Regions from separate parts of the Pseudomonas guariconensis genome, predicted to be linked through region 1. Evidence: predicted binding sites of a transcription regulator. Region 1 holds the regulator's gene; each other region holds the start of a gene.
The links. Region 1 encodes FliA, which starts transcription of late flagellar genes. Its sites were predicted from a motif close to CTAAAGTTTNNNNNNNNNNNGCCGNTAA; they were not measured.
Positions count from the first base shown of each region.

Region 1 (4,115 bases):
ATGCTGTCGCGCTTCGGTCGCCTGGCTGTACCGAATTTGCATGTTCTGGCGTATCAGGAAATACCTGACAACAAGCAAGTCACCATCGTTGCCACCGTGGGCCCCAACGGCTGAGGTAGTGGGTTATGCAAGTTAAGCGTTTTTTCGCCGCCGATATGCGTCAGGCCATGAAGCTGGTCCGGGATGAGCTTGGCTCCGACGCCGCCATCATCGGCAACCGGCGCATCGCCGGCGGTGTCGAGTTGACGGCCGCGCTGGACTACAAGCTGTCCGCCCTGGCCCCACGCGTGCCGAACATCGAACTCGAGGACGAGCTGCGCAAAACCCAGACGCGCATCGCCACCGCCCAGGCCGAACTGAGCACACGCAACGAAAGCGACGAGATCGGCAATCGCCAATTGTTCGCCGGATTGTCGTTGACCGCCTCCGAGCCACTGGTCGAGCCACAGGTTGACGCGCCGGCGCAGGTTGCGGCTCCAGCGCCGGCACCGGTCGATCCGCGTCTGTTCGATGCCATGCGCTCGGAGCTGTCGGGCCTGCGCGAATTGCTCGAAGTCCAGCTCGGATCCCTGGCCTGGAGCCAGCTGCAGGGCAACAAGCCGCAGCAGGCCAACCTTTGGCGTCGTTTGCAGCGTATCGGCCTGTCGGGCCCGATCGCTCGCGAAGCACTCGAGCTTGCCGGCGAGATCGAAGACCCGCGCCACGCCTGGCGCATGATCTTGGCCCACCTGGCACGGATGATCCAGGTCCCCGAGATCGAGCCGATCGAAGAGGGCGGTGTGATCGCCATGGTCGGTCCGGCTGGTATGGGCAAGACCACCACGTTGGCAAAGCTGGCGGCGCGCTACGTGCTCAAATACGGCGCCCAGCATCTGGCGCTGGTGAGCATGGACAGCTTCCGCATTGGCGCCCAAGAGCAGCTCAAGACATTGGGGCGCATCCTCAATGTGCCGGTGACCTATGTCGACCCGGGCCAGTCCTTGGCCCAGGCGCTCGATCCGCTGTTGCGCAAGCGCGTGGTGCTGATCGACACCGCAGGCCTGCAGGCCAGCGACCCGGCCCTGCGGCTGCAACTGGAGAGCCTGGCCGGACGCGGCATCGCCGCCAAGAACTACCTGGTCCTGGCCACCACCAGCCAGAAGCAGGTGCTGACCGCCGCCTACCACAGCTACAAGCGCTGTGGCCTGGCCGGCTGCATCCTGACCAAGCTTGATGAAACGGCCAGCCTCGGCGAAGTGCTGAGCCTTGCCATCAGTCACGAATTGCCCGTGGCCTATCTGACCGATGGACCGCGCATTCCTGACGACCTGCAACTGCCGCGCAAACATCAGTTAGTCAGCCGTGCGGTCAGTGTGCAGATGCAGGACGAGCCCAGCGAAGAGGCGATGGCCGACATGTTCGCTGATCTCTACCACAACCCAGGCAAGCGTGCGGGTTGACGAATGGACAGCGCAAAGTACCTGCATCCTGAGCGTCGTGTTCAGCTCCTGATGTGGCCTGGGCCCCGAGACAAGGTAAAGAACAAACATGGGTAGCATGCATCCCGTACAGGTGATCGCCGTGACCGGCGGTAAAGGTGGCGTGGGCAAGACCAACGTTTCAGTGAACCTGTCCCTGGCGCTGGCCGAGCTCGGCCGCCGGGTCATGTTGCTGGATGCCGACCTGGGCCTGGCCAACGTCGACGTCCTGCTGGGGCTGTCGCCCAAGCGCACCCTGGCCGATGTCATCGAAGGGCGCTGCGAGCTGCGCGATGTGCTGTTGCAGGGGCCAGGCGGTGTGCGCATCGTGCCGGCCGCCTCCGGCACCCAGAACATGGTGCACCTGGCGCCAGCCCAGCATGCCGGGCTGATCCAGGCGTTCAGCGAGATCGGCGACAACCTCGATGTGCTGGTGATCGATACCGCCGCGGGAATCGGGGACTCGGTGGTGAGCTTCGTGCGCGCCGCGCAGGAGGTGCTGTTGGTGGTCTGCGACGAGCCGACCTCGATCACCGATGCCTACGCCTTGATCAAGCTGCTCAACCGCGATTACGGCATGAACCGCTTCCGGGTCCTGGCCAACATGGCGCAGAGCCCGCAGGAAGGGCGCAACCTGTTTGCCAAGTTGACCAAGGTCACGGATCGCTTCTTGGACGTCGCCTTACAATACGTCGGTGCCGTGCCTTACGACGAATGTGTACGCAAGGCGGTGCAGAAGCAGCGGGCGGTCTATGAGGCCTTCCCTCGATCCAAGTGTGCGCTGGCCTTCAAGGCCATCGCGCAGAAGGTCGACAGCTGGCCGCTGCCTGCCAACCCGCGCGGGCACCTGGAGTTTTTCGTCGAGCGTCTGGTGCAGCCTACCAGCGCAGGACCGGTACTATGAATGCGAGCGGTTTCAAGATGTACAGCCGGGCGGCGCGTGATGCCCACTACGAACTGGTCGAACGTTATGCCCCTCTGGTCAAGCGCATTGCCTATCACTTGCTGGCGCGCCTGCCGGCCAACGTACAGGTCGAGGACCTGATCCAGGCGGGCATGATCGGCTTGCTGGAAGTGGCCAACAAATACGATGCCAGCAAGGGCGCGAGCTTCGAAACCTACGCCGGCATCCGCATTCGTGGGGCCATGCTCGATGAGGTACGCAAGGGGGATTGGGCGCCGCGTTCGGTACACCGCAACACCCGCATGGTCAGCGACGCGATACGCGCCGTGGAGGCCAGAACCGGTCGCGACGCTAAAGATCATGAAGTTGCTGCCGAACTCCAATTGAGTCTCGATGATTATTACGGGATTCTGAACGACACCCTGGGCAGTCGCCTGTTCAGCTTCGACGACCTCCTGCAGGACGGCGAGCACGAAGGGCTGCACGAGGATGGCGCCAGTGGCCAGCTGGAACCTTCGCGGGACCTGGAAGACGAGCGCTTCCAGGCCGCGCTGACCGAAGCCATCGCCAACCTGCCGGAGCGTGAGCGTCTGGTGCTGGCGCTGTACTACGACGAAGAGCTGAACCTCAAGGAAATCGGTGAGGTGCTTGGGGTCAGCGAGTCGCGTGTCAGCCAGTTGCACAGCCAGTGCGCCGCGCGCCTGCGCAGCCGTCTCGGGGAATGGCGGGCACGTTGAGCCAGGGTTCGCCACCGTCGTTGGATGTTGTACCGAATTGATTGAATGCGCGTCCGGGGGCCGGGCGCGTTTAAGACTGCTTGGAGGTCTAATTGAACAAAGACATGAAAATCCTCATCGTTGACGACTTTTCGACGATGCGGCGGATCATCAAGAACCTGTTGCGTGACCTGGGCTTCACCAACACCGAGGAGGCCGACGACGGCACCACGGCGTTGCCGATGCTGGAAAACGGCCACTATGACTTCCTCGTGACCGACTGGAACATGCCTGGCATGTCCGGCATCGACCTGCTGCGCAAGGTCCGTGCCCATGACCGCCTCAAGGGTATGCCGGTGTTGATGGTGACCGCTGAAGCCAAGCGCGACCAGATCATCGAAGCGGCCCAGGCCGGGGTCAACGGCTATGTGGTCAAGCCCTTCACCGCCCAGGTGCTCAAGGAGAAGATCGAAAAGATCTTCGAACGCGTCAACGGCTGAGTCACGTCAGGGGGCGCCATGGAGCAAATGAACACATCGTTGGGGGAGTTCGAGTCGACCCTGAAGAAACACGCCCAGGAACTGGTCGAGAGCCTCGAGCACGGCCGGTTCGGCGAGGCGGTGCAGCTGATCCACCAGCTGAACCAGACCCGCGACCGCGGCCTGTACCAGGAAGTCGGCAAGCTCACCCGCGAGCTGCACAGTGCGATCGTCAGCTTCCAGATCGACCCGCGCATGCCGCAGGCCGAGGAAGTGTCGCAGATCACCGACGCCACCGAGCGCTTGTCCTACGTGGTCAAGCTCACCGAAGGCGCGGCCAACCGCACCATGGACCTGGTGGAGGCGAGCACGCCGCTGCTCAACGACCTGCAGGCCGAGGCCCAGAATCTGAGCACCGACTGGCAGCGCTTCATGCGCCGTGAAGTCGCAGCGCCGGAGTTTCGTGATCTGGTCAAGCGCGTCGACAGTTTCCTGACGCAAAGCGCCGAGGGGAACCGCAAGGTCGCTGGCCATCTCAACGACATTCTCCTGGCCCAGG
Region 1 is NZ_CP162012.1:1,611,626-1,615,740, forward strand. Features, by position in the region: gene flhA (flagellar biosynthesis protein FlhA) at 1-114, shown strand, start outside; gene flhF (flagellar biosynthesis protein FlhF) at 126-1,439, shown strand; gene fleN (flagellar synthesis regulator FleN) at 1,528-2,361, shown strand; gene fliA (RNA polymerase sigma factor FliA) at 2,358-3,098, shown strand; gene AB1N67_RS07335 (chemotaxis response regulator CheY) at 3,203-3,577, shown strand; gene AB1N67_RS07340 (protein phosphatase CheZ) at 3,596-4,115, shown strand, end outside.

Region 2 (4,115 bases), 730 kb from region 1:
TCGTCCCCACCGCAATCGTCGCCCTCGCTGAAATCGGCGACAAGACGCAATTGCTCGCCCTCATTCTCGCCGCGCGTTTTCGCAAGCCTTGGCCGATCATCGCCGGCATCATCGCAGCCACCCTCGCCAACCATGCCGCCGCCGGTGCCGTGGGCGCCTGGGTCAGCAGTTTCTTCAGCGAGACGGTATTGCACTGGATCCTCGCCGCGAGCTTCGCTGCAACAGCCCTGTGGACATTGGTTCCAGACAAGATGGACGATGACGAAAACAGCGCCGCACGCCGCTTCGGCCCCTTCGTCACCACGCTGATCGCATTTTTCCTGGCTGAAATCGGCGACAAGACCCAGGTCGCCACGGTCATGCTGGCGGCCCAGTATCCTCACCTGATCATGGTCATCCTCGGGACCACCCTGGGCATGCTGATTGCCAACGTGCCGGTTGTGCTGGCGGGCAACTTCGCCGCCGAGAAGCTGCCACTGACACTGATTCGACGCCTGGCAGCGGCTGCATTCTTCGTACTGGCCATCGTCGCCGTGTACTCGGCCATGAAAGCCAGCGGCTGGGTGGGCTAAAGACTGAAGCTGCAAGCTGCAAGCTGCAAGAGAAGCGAGTCACGCCGTCCTAACAGCTTGAAGCCTGAAGCTTGCAGCTTACTTCTTGGCAGCCTGGTAGAGCGGCATCACCTTCGGAATCGCCGCCTGCAGCGAGGCAATACGGCTGCTTGAGGCCGGGTGGGTGCTCATGAACTCAGGCGGCGCGCCTTCGGAGGCCTTGCTCATCTTGTTCCACAAGGTGATCGCGGCATTCGGGTCGTAACCGGCACGCGCCGCCAACTCCAGGCCGATCAGGTCGGCCTCGTTCTCGTTGGCGCGGCTGTTGGGCAGGGTCATGGCGTAGTTCACCACGGTGTCCGCCAGGGCCATGCCGCCCTGACCCAGGCCGAACAGAGCACCGGCGCCTTGGCGCGCCATTTCCACCCCATAGGCCTTGGACATGGCTTCGCGGCCATGCTCGCGCAGGGCATGGGCGATTTCATGACCCAGTACAGCAGCAATCTCAGCGTCGGTGAGCTGCAGCTTGTCCATCAGGCCGGTATAAAAAATGATCTTTCCGCCCGGGCCACAGTTGGCGTTGAGCTCGTCGCTGTCGATCAGGTTGACCTCCCAGTTCCACTGCGCGGCGTCCGGCCGGAACTTGGGCGCCTGGGCGATCAGGCGGCTGGCGATGGCCTGGATACGCTTGGCCTTGGCGCTGCTCTTGTCCAGCTCACCCTTGCTCGAGGCCTCGCTGAGCGTCTGTTGATACGACTGGGCATACATCTGGTTGACCTGGTCGGTCGAGAGCATGCTGAACATGTACTGCTGGCGATCGACGCCCACGGCACCACCGCTGGTGGTATTCACTGCCTGGCAACCAGACAGCAGGATACTGGCGCCGATCAGGCTGGCAACGAATGAACTACGCATGAAAGCACTCCGTTTTTACATGCCGCGTATCCTAGGCCGAGTCGCCTGGCCTCGCCAGAGCCGCAGGTAAGATTTCTCATCACCCCTCATGCTTTCGCCAGGCCCCGCCGATAACCCGGGAAACAATCATTCTCGAACGCGGTGCCCCATGAAGTTCAAGTCGATTCAGTTTTCCGTGGCTGCCCTGGCGGGCGCCATCGTTTTGAGCATTGTCGCGGCCCTGGTGCTGTACGCCGTGTACTCCGGCGAACGCACTCAGTCGCTGGTGCAGGAACGCACCCGTCAACAGTTTGAAAACGTGATCGAGCAACGCCTGGGGGCCCTGGCCCGTACGCAAGTCAGCGAGATCCAGCGCGGGCTGGAAGCGCCGCTGCTGATTGCCCGCAGCCTGGCCACCAGCAATGCCATGATCGGCATGCAAGGCACCGACGGCCAACCGCTGATGCGCGTCGACCGCCAATCCCTGGTCAACCAACTCAAGCGCACCGTCGAGGTCAACCCGACCGTGCTCGGCGCCTACCTGGGTTGGGAGCCCAATGCCCTGGACCATGACGATGCCCGCTATGTCGGCAGCAACATGGTTGGCGTCGATAGCGCCACGGGACGTTTCCTGCCGTGGTGGTTCCGTAATGGTGACGGCAGCCTCGGCCAGGACAAGCTGATCGATGTGAACGACCATACCGTGCTGGCCACAGGCGTACGCGCCAGTGAGTACTACCTGTGCCCGAAAGAGTCGAAGAAGCCCTGTGTGATCGATCCGGCGCCTTACAAGGTGGGCGACAAGACCGTCATGCTCGCCTCGTTCGTCGCACCGATCATGATCGATGGCCAGTTCCAGGGCATGGCCGGTGCCGACCTGTCGGTAGACTTCATCCAGGACTTGCTCAACAACGCCGACCGTCAGCTATACGACGGCGCCGGCGAACTGGCCCTGGTCTCGAGCAACGGCCGCCTGGTGGCCTATACCCGTGACCCGTCGAAGTTCGGCGAAAAAGCCAGTGATGTGCTGGATGCCGAGGAGTCGGGCACGCTTACGTCCCTGACTGGCGAAAACCTCCACTATGAGCTCGACGAAACCAAGGACCGCATCGAACTCTACTTGCCCTTCCGCGTCGCCAGCACCGACGCCCGCTGGACGCTGCTGCTCGAACTGCCGCTGAGCACAGTGATGGCCGACGTCAACCAACTGCAGAAAGACCTCGCCGCACAACGGCGCACCGACATCACCGGCATGACCCTGATGGGTCTGGGTATCGCCGCCATCGGCTTGTTGGTGATCTGGCTGCTGGCCCACGGTATCGCCCGCCCCCTGCGTCAGATGGTGGCCATGCTCGACGACATCGCCCAGGGCGAAGGCGACCTTACCCGCCGCCTGCACAGCGACCGTGCCGACGAACTGGGCGCGATCGCCAAGGGCTTCAACACCTTCCTGGCCAAGTTGCAGGCGATGATCACCCAGGTGGTTGGCTCGGTGCAGAAAGTCAGCGACTCCTCGGAGCACACTGCCGATATCGCCATTCGCACCAACCAAGGCGTGCACAAGCAGATGGCCGAGATCGATCAGGTGGCCACTGCCGTGCAGGAAATGACTGCCACTGCCCAGGACGTGGCGCGCAATGCGACCCACGCCGCCCAGGCCACGAACAACGCCGACCAGGCGGCCAACCAGGGCTTGCAGATCGTGCGCGACACCTCCCATTCGATCAGCGTGCTGGCCACTGAGATAGGCCGTGCGGTGGAGGTGGTCCAGACCCTGGCCCGCGACAGCGAGAACATCAACGCGATCCTCGTGGCGATCCGCGCCATCGCCGAGCAGACCAACCTGCTGGCACTCAACGCCGCCATCGAAGCGGCCCGCGCGGGCGAGCAAGGCCGGGGCTTTGCCGTGGTCGCCGACGAGGTCCGCAACCTGGCGCAGAAGACCCAGCAGGCCACCGAAGAAATCCAGCAGATGATCCAACAGCTGCAGCAAGGCACCCGCGAAGTGGTCAAGGTCATGGAAGACAGCCAGGGCAAGACCGACGACAGCGTGCAACAGGCCACCCGTGCCGCCGAAGCGCTGGAGAGCATCACTCAGGCCGTGTCGGTGATCAACGACATGAACACCCAGATCGCCAGCGCGGCCGAGCAGCAGAGCGCCGTGGCCGAAGACATCAACCGCAACGTCATCAACATTGGCCAGGTGGCCGGTGAAGTGGCCGGCGGTGCCGACGAGTCGAGCCAGGCCAGCGCCGAACTGACCAAGCTGGCCGAACAGCAGCGGCGCTTGATCAATCAGTTCCGCGTTTGAGGAACAAGGGGCTGCCTTGCAGCCCCGTGAGGTTCACGCCGGGGTCAGGCACTCCGGCGCATCGAGCTTCGGATCATTGACGAAATGCGCCAGCGCCCGCTCGCGCAACGCTGCTGGTGGGCTGGCCAACAGCTCGTGCAGCCGCGCCAGCGGCGTTTCCGGGTCCAACCAGGCCGCCTGCCCCGCTTCATCGAGAATCAGCGGTCGACGTTGGTTCATCGCCGCCTGGGTCACTACCGCGCAACTCAGCCAGACCTCGTCCTGCACCGGATACGCCTCCCACACCGCCGCGAAGAACAGCGAGGCCCCCTCCCCCGGTGTCAGCCAGTACGGCCGCTTGCGCACCGTGCCACGCCACT
Region 2 is NZ_CP162012.1:881,334-885,448, reverse strand. Features, by position in the region: gene AB1N67_RS04005 (TMEM165/GDT1 family protein) at 1-572, shown strand, start outside; gene AB1N67_RS04000 (M48 family metallopeptidase) at 651-1,466, opposite strand; gene AB1N67_RS03995 (methyl-accepting chemotaxis protein) at 1,615-3,756, shown strand; gene AB1N67_RS03990 (SOS response-associated peptidase) at 3,790-4,115, opposite strand, start outside.
Region 2: a site for FliA is predicted at 1,553-1,580, ahead of AB1N67_RS03995 (methyl-accepting chemotaxis protein). Genes of this name have one in related genera too.

Region 3 (4,115 bases), 2.0 Mb from region 1:
TATTCATCAAGTGCGAAAACGCGCCACCAGGCCGTTGAGGTCCACCGCCAGACGGGAAAGGTCGGCGCTGGCCACGCTGGTCTGATGTGCCCCGGTCGCGCTCTGCACCGACAGATCATTGATGTTCACCAGGTTGCGGTCCACCTCCCGAGCCACCTGGGCCTGCTCTTCGGCGGCGCTGGCGATCACCAGGTTGCGCTCGTTGATCTGCGCCACCGCGCTGGCGATGCTGTCCAGTGCCAGGCCGGCACCACGGGCGATGTTAAGGGTCGATTCGGCACGTTCGGTGCTGGTGCGCATCGACGTGACCGCTTCTTCGGTCCCGCCCTGGATGCTGGCGATCATCCGTTCGATCTCGCTGGTCGACTGCTGGGTGCGGTGGGCCAGGGCCCGTACCTCGTCAGCCACCACGGCAAAGCCGCGGCCAGCCTCGCCGGCACGGGCGGCTTCGATCGCGGCATTGAGTGCCAGCAGGTTGGTCTGATCGGCCAGGCCACGGATCACATCCAGGACCTTGCCGATATCCCGGGACTGGGATGCCAGACGGGTGACCAGTGTCGCGGTGGCTTGCACATCGCTGCTCATGCGCTCGATGGCGCCCACCGTCTCCAGCACCAGATCGCGTCCATCGCCCGCCGAACGGCTGGCCTCGCTGGAGGCTTCGGAGGTGCTCACGGCATTGCGCGCCACTTCTTCCACCGCGCTGGTCATTTCGGTGACTGCGGTGGCGGCTTGTTCGATCTCGTTGTTCTGCTGCTGCAGGCCGCGAGCGCTTTCGTCGGTGACGCAGTTGAGCTCTTCGGCGGCCGAGGCCAGCTGGGTAGCCGAGCCTGCGATCAATTGCAGGGTGTCGCGCAGCTTGTCCTGCATCCGCGCCATGGCGCGCAGCAGGCGGGCGGCTTCGTCGTTGCCCTCGGCGCGGATCACTTGGGTCAAGTCACCGTCGGCGACCTGTTCGGCGGCTTTGAGCGCTTCATCGATCGGCTTGACGATGCTGCGGGTCAACAGGAAGGCGCACAGCAGGGTCAGCACGGTAGCGGCCACCAGCAGGCCGATGACCAGGGTGAAGGCGGTGTCATATTGGCTGGCGGCTCTGGCATTGGTGGCTCGGGTCTGGTCGGTGTTGATGCGCACCAGGTCCGCCATGGCTTGGTTGATCTGCTCGGCATTTTCGAACAGCTCGCGGTTGATCAGATTTTGCAGCTCTTCCACGCGATCGGCCTGGCTGAAGCTGCGCATGCGCGCTTCTAGCTGGCGGTACTGGCCCAGCAGTTGGTTGTAGCGATCGAAGGCGGCTTGTTCCTGAGGGCCTTCGACCAGCGTGCGGTAGGTAGCGCGTATCTTGTCGATCTGCGCGTTGCGCTCGTCCATCTGGCGTTGGGTGTCTTGCTGGAACTGTGGGTCGCGGTTGAGCACCAGGCGGTAGGCGAGGGTGCGCATGCGCAGGTTGAGCAGGGCCAGTTCATCGAGCGTCTTGATGCTGGGCACGCTCACCGCTTCGATGGCCAGGCCAGCCTGGCGGATGTTGCCCATCTGGATGAGGGAGAAGGTGCCAAGGCCAAGCATCAGCGCGCCGATCAGGGCAAAGCCCAACAGCGCACGCGGGGCAATGTTCATATTGCGTAGGGACATGGGTTGTAATCCGGGCAAGGAATAAAATGCGCGTTCCCTGCGACAGAATGTGACCTTCTCGGGTTATCGGTAGAAACGGGCCGCGCTTGAATGAAATTGTGAGCCTGCTATCGAGTTTCCGGACAGGTGGTTGACCCAGGTCGGAACAAGCCCGGCCCAGGCCTGTCAATCTGCCCAGGCTAAAGCCTTTGTGTCCCGATATTTAATGGCGAGGACGCGCGCTTTTCTTTATCGTGTGCGCCCTTTGCAACAACCCGAGATAGACCCCCATGTTGGAAGCTTCCCTGAATCAACTCGAGCAACTGGTCAACGACCTGATGCAGAAAAACGCTCAACTCACCGAGCAGAACACCGCCCTCGGCCAGGAACTGGCCCAGGCCAAGGAAGAGAATGAAACCCTGCAGCTGTCGCTGATGGAGCAGGAAGAGAAACACGGCGCCACCGCGGCCCGTATCCAGGCGCTGGTAGAGCGCGCCAGCGCAGGTGTCGTCAACGCATGAGACTGCAAGCGCAGCCGATCAATGTCGTGTCCATTCTGGGCAACGACTATTCGATCAAGGCGCCCCAAGGCCAGGAAGAGACCCTGGCGCAAGCCGTGCGGATGCTCAACACCGCCTTGGCCGAAACCAAGCGTCAATACCCCACCCTGATCGGTGACAAGCTGCTGGTGCTGGCAGCCCTGAATCTGTGTTCCAAGCAGGTCGAGTTGCAAAAGGAACATCAGCAGACCCTCGAGCGGACCCAGGCGCAGATCGACGCAACGGTGGACGCTATCGTTCGGACCATCGCCGAACAGTAATTGCCTGACCTCGGGTTTGCCGCGAATGCATCGGTGAGTTTCGCATCGCATTCGCGGGTAAACCCGCGCCATCGTCTGGCGTCATCCCAGGATTCGAAGTGAGCCGGGCGCGTGCGAGCGTGTTCGCCCGCCACCGCGCCAGTCGCTTTAGCATCGGATCTTGCGGCAAAAACGACGCGCCACGGGTCGTGGACATTGTTTTAGATCACTGGAATAACCGGATACGTAAGTGTATACAATCACCCAAAATAATAATGATTGGGGAGTTGGGGCATGCGGATCTGGCGGCGGAGTATCCAGTGGCAGTTGATTGCGAGCATGGGCGCAGCCCTGCTGGCGAGCATCCTGGTGGTGGTAGGGGTGTATACCGAGGCGGTCAACCGCCTGACCGAACGTTACCTGGTGGATACGGCACTGCCGGCCAGCGTCGAAGCGATCCGCAACGACATCGAGCGCATGCTCGGCAAGCCGCTGGTGGCGGCGGCCGACATTGCCGGCAACACGCTGCTGCGTGATTGGCTCGCAGCCGGCGAAGACCCCGCCCAAGCCCCCCGTTTTCTCGAGTACCTGGAGGCTGCTAAACAGCGCAACCAGGCCTTCACTACGTTGTTCGCCTCCACGGCGACCGGCCACTACTACAACGAGAAAGGCCTGGATCGCACCCTCAGCCGTGATAATCCGAAGGACAAATGGTTCTACGGCTACATCGACAGCGGCGCCGAACGCCTGATCAATATCGACATCGATGGCTCCACCGGGGAGTTGGCGCTGTTCATCGATTACCGGGTCGAAAAAGACGGACAACTGGTGGGCGTGGCGGGTATGGGTCTGCGCATGACGGCGTTGTCGAAACTGATCCATGACTTTAGTTTCGGTGAGCGCGGGCGGGTGTTCCTGGTGCGCAACGACGGCCTGATCCAGGTCCACCCGGATCACGAATTCAGCGGCAAGCGCCAGCTGGCCGAGCAGGTCGGCGAGCAGGCGACCCAAGCCGTGTTGGGTAAGGGTGAAGGCCTGCGCAAGGTGCGTTTCAGCCGCGACGGCGAAGCGTTTCTTGCGCTGGGCCTACCGCTTCGCGATCTGAACTGGACGTTGGTGGCCGAGGTGCCGGAAGACGAAATCTACGCACAGATGCACGAGGCGGTGTGGCTGACCAGCCTGATCGGTGGCGCGGTGGCGTTGGTGTCGTTGCTGTTGGTGGTGTTGCTGGCGCGTGGGCTGGTACGTCCGATCCGCCAGGTCACCACGGCGCTGACCCAGATCGGCAGCGGGGCTGGCGACCTCAGTCAGCGGCTGGACGATACGCGTGAGGACGAGCTGGGCGACCTGGCCCGCGGGTTCAATCGGTTCCTCGACAGCCAGCGGGTGCTGATCGGCGAGGTGCTGCGCACCACCGAGCGCCTGCACCGGTCGGTCGAGCAGGTGACCCGCGTGGTGGACAACACCGCCGACCGTTCCAGCCGCCAGCAGGAGATGACCGAAATGGTCGCCACCGCCGTGCACGAAATGGGACTGACCGTGCAGGACATCGCGCAGAACGCCGGCAATGCCGCCCATGCCTCGCAGTCGGCGCGCGACGAGGCCCTGCAGGCGCGCGAGGTGGTGCGCCGGTCGATCCACAGCATCGAAGGCATGTCCGGGGAAATCAGCCGGGCGGCGGAGGCGGTGAGCCAGCTGGCCGACG
Region 3 is NZ_CP162012.1:4,937,531-4,941,645, reverse strand. Features, by position in the region: gene AB1N67_RS22955 (methyl-accepting chemotaxis protein) at 7-1,632, opposite strand; gene AB1N67_RS22950 (hypothetical protein) at 1,902-2,132, shown strand; gene AB1N67_RS22945 (cell division protein ZapA) at 2,129-2,431, shown strand; gene AB1N67_RS22940 (methyl-accepting chemotaxis protein) at 2,705-4,115, shown strand, end outside.
Region 3: a site for FliA is predicted at 1,696-1,723, ahead of AB1N67_RS22955 (methyl-accepting chemotaxis protein). Genes of this name have one in related genera too.

Region 4 (4,115 bases), 860 kb from region 1:
TGTTCTAACGACACCGCTGCCTCTGTGGAAGTGGGCTCACCCGCGAAGAGGGCTCTATGAATCTCAGGTCAGACGCGGAACTGGCTGACCAGTGTCTGCAGATGTCCGCCCAGGCGCGCCAGCTCGACACTCGAGGCGGCGGTCTCGTCACTCGCGGTAGCGGTCTGCTCCGACACATCACGCACATTCAGGATGCTGCGGCTGATTTCTTCGGCCACGGCACTCTGCTGCTCGGCGGCGGCGGCGATCTGTTGGTTCATCGACTGAATGTTCGACACCGTACGGGTGATGTTCTCAAGCGAAGCGCCAGCCTTGCGCGCCAGCTCAACGCTGCTGTCGGTCAGGCTGCGGCTGTCGTTCATCACATCAGCCACCTGCTGGGTGCCATTTTGCAGGCTTGCCACCAGCCCTTCGATTTCCTCGGTGGACTGCTGGGTACGCTGGGCCAGGCCGCGGACTTCATCGGCGACCACCGCAAAACCGCGGCCGGCTTCCCCGGCGCGTGCGGCTTCGATGGCGGCGTTCAGCGCCAGCAGGTTGGTCTGCTCGGCCACCGATTTGATCACGTCCATGACGCTGCCGATCTTCTGGCTTTCCTGCTGCAGCAGGCTCATGGCTTCGGTGGAACGGTGCACTTCCGAGGCCAGGCGTTCGATCTGGTTGATCGCCTCGCCTACCACGCGATCACCTGCGCGGGCTTCTTGATCGGCGCCAGTCGCGGCATGGGAGGCTTGCTCGGCGTTGCGTGCCACTTCCTGTACGGTGGCCGCCATTTCGTGCATGGCGGTGGCCACCTGGTCGGTCTCGACTTTCTGGCTGTTGGCGCCGGCGCTGGTCTGCTCGGTCACCGCCGACAGTTCCTCGGCAGCGCTGGCGATTTGGGTGACGCCATCGCGGATACCGGTGATCAACTCGCGCAGGGTCGTGCCCATGCGCGCGATGCCTTGCTGCAGCGCGCCGAGTTCATCGCGGCGAGTGACACGCAGGTTCTGGGTCAGATCGCCATTGGCGATTTTTTCCACCACGTCCAAGGTCTCGCGCAGGGGGCGGGTGATCTGGCGGGTGATGAGGAATGCTGCCAGCACGCCGACCAGCAGGGCCAGCAAGGTGGCGATGGTCTGCAGGCTGCGGGCCTGGGCGCTTTCGCTGTCGCGACGGTCCAGTTGGATCTGGTACAGCTGGTCGCTGCGTTTGACGATATCGGCGCCTTCTACGGTCATTTCCGCACGGGCCACGCCGACTTCGGCGTTGGCATCGCGGAACTGACGCAGTGCATCGCGGTAGCCGCTCATGGCCGACTCGAACGCCTGGATTCGGGCGGTCTCCCCAGGCAGGTGGCGCTTGAGGTTGTCGATCTCCACCAAGGTTTTTTCAACCTGACGGGTGACGGTCTGTTCGGCATCGCTGGTGAGGTCCGCGATATAGCTGCGCACGTCCAGGCGCAGCTGGACGAGCTGTTCCTTGGCCTGGCTGATGGCCAGGAACTGCTGCAGGGTGGCTGTGTCGCCGGAAGTGCGCGCCAACGCGTCGCGGCTGACGGCCTCGATGGCGGCGAGCGCCTCGCTGGCCTGGCGGGCGTTCTGGTTCAGGGCTTCTCGCGCGGCGAGGCCGGTTTTGTAGGCCTTGCGCATCTTCTCCAGCGAGACCCGGTACTTGGCGATGGTCTCGCCCTGCTCGCGCAGCAGCTTGAGGTTTTCTGGGCTTTTGAAGGTATTGACCAGATGCTGTTGCTGGGCACCGAAAGCATCGAGCTTGTCCAGCACGTTGGCGGCCGAGGTGTCGTCGCCGTTGGTCAGCATGTACTGCAGGCGCGCCACGCGCAGGTTGGTCAGGTCACTGTTGAGCTTGGTGATGTCGCTCATCCAGTTGCTGCGGTCGATCAGGCTGCCCAGGCTGGTCCAGCCGGTCAGGGCCAGAAGGCCGGTCAGAAGCAGGACCAGGCCGAAGCCCAATCCGAGTTTGAGGTTGACGCTGATATTGGCAAACCAGCCGTTCATGGCACGCTCTCCAGAAAATTGATTTCGCTCGCTTGATCTCCAATCGCTGGGCATTGTTGTTATCGGCGCCCGCTGATTCATGCCAGGGGTTATCGGCAAGATCGAGCGAAGCTGAAACGCTTTTTCAGCAGATTTGTAACCTACTGAAAACGTTTGCGTTTTGGAGATGGCAGGCGGCGACGTCGCAGCCTATCGAAGGCTTTGGCAGCTTCTACAGCGGTGAAGATGGCTGGAAGTTCGTGGGAAAGGGCGAAGCCTGAGAGGGGGGCCGCAGCGCGGCCCTGTCTGTCAGAGGCTGCGTGAGCCGAAGGTATCGCAGCGGTTCACGTCCCCGCTGGAGAAGCCGGTCTTGAACCAGCGCACCCGCTGCTGCGAGGTGCCATGGGTGAAGGAGTCTGGCACCACACGGCCCTGGCCCTGCTGCTGGAGGCGGTCGTCGCCGATGGCGTTGGCGGCATTCAGGGCTTCTTCCACATCGCCAGGTTCGAGCCAGTTCAGGCGCTTTTGCGCCTGGTAGGCCCAGACGCCTGCCAGGCAGTCGGCCTGCAATTCCTGGCGCACCAGCAGGCCGTTGTCGCCTTCCATGCGTTGGCCGTTGCGCCGCGCCGCGTCGACCTTGGCCGAGACGCCCAGCAAGGTCTGCACGTGATGGCCGATCTCGTGGGCGATCACATAAGCCTGGGCGAAGTCACCGGCGGCGGCAAAACGGGTTTCCATCTCGCGGAAGAAGGTCATGTCCAGATACACCCGCTGGTCTGCCGGACAGTAGAACGGCCCGACCGCCGAGGAGGCGAAACCACAGGCGGAATTCACCTGGCCACTGAACAGCACCAGTTTGGGATCGCGGTACTGCTTGCCGGCCTGGGCGAACAAGGCCTTCCAGGTATCCTCGGTGTCGCCCAGGATCGAGGCGACGAACTCGGCCTGCTCGTCGTTGGCCGGTGGCGCCTTGCCACCCGCGCCCGACGGCGCCTGTTGCTGCTGCTCCATCTGGCCGGCGAGTTGGCCGAGGATCTGCAGCGGGTCTTGCCCTGTGATCCAGCCGATGCCGACGATCAGCAGGATGGCGCCCAGCCCCAGCCCTTTGCCACCGCCAAAACGCATGCCGCCGCCACCGCCTTCACCTCGGGCATCGACCACATTGTCGCTGCGTCGGCCTTTTCGCCATTCCATGTAATGTTCTCCGGAGCCTGAAACATGAGCACAAAGATTAGTTCAGGGCTGTTTCGGGTGTCAGCCAATCTGTAGATGCATAACCATTTGGTTATGTAAGGTCACTTTGTTTTCAATGTTCATGCCCGGTGACCTATCTGAAACTGCATGTCCACCTGCCACGCACAGGTGCACGACAATTCCAAGAGAGGAACACGGCATGCCCGCCCAGGACACCAGCCGCTTCGTGATCCGTGATCGCAACTGGCACCCCAAAGCCCTCACGCCTGACTACAAAACATCCGTGGCCCGCTCGCCACGCCAGGCGCTGGTCAGCATCCCGCAGTCGATCAGCGAAAGCACCGGGCCGGACTTTTCCCACCTGGGCTTCGGCCCTCACGACAACGATCTGTTGCTCAACTTCAACCACGGCGGTCTGCCGATCGGTGAGCGCATCATCGTCGCAGGCCGGGTGGTCGACCAGTATGGCCAGCCGGTGCCCAACACCTTGGTTGAGATGTGGCAAGCCAACGCCGGTGGCCGTTACCAGCACAAGAATGACCGCTACCTGGCGCCGCTGGACCCGAACTTCGGTGGTGTCGGCCGCAGCCTGACCGACCGTGACGGCTACTACAGTTTTCGCACCATCAAGCCAGGGCCTTATCCGTGGCGCAATGGCCCCAACGACTGGCGCCCGGCGCACATCCACGTGTCGGTCAGTGGCCCGTCGATCGCCACCCGCTTGATCACCCAGCTGTACTTCGAAGGCGACCCGCTGATCCCGCTGTGCCCGATCGTCAAGTCGATCGCCAACCCCGACGCGGTGCAGCGCCTGATCGCCAAGCTCGACATGAGCAACGCCAACCCCATGGACTGCCTGGCGTATCGCTTCGACATCGTGCTGCGCGGCCAGCGCAAGACCCACTTCGAAAACTGCTGAGGACCCCGTCATGCCTATCGAACTGC
Region 4 is NZ_CP162012.1:752,262-756,376, forward strand. Features, by position in the region: gene AB1N67_RS03375 (methyl-accepting chemotaxis protein) at 69-1,997, opposite strand; gene AB1N67_RS03380 (neutral zinc metallopeptidase) at 2,286-3,170, opposite strand; gene pcaH (protocatechuate 3,4-dioxygenase subunit beta) at 3,370-4,089, shown strand; gene pcaG (protocatechuate 3,4-dioxygenase subunit alpha) at 4,100-4,115, shown strand, end outside.
Region 4: a site for FliA is predicted at 2,087-2,114, ahead of AB1N67_RS03375 (methyl-accepting chemotaxis protein). Genes of this name have one in related genera too.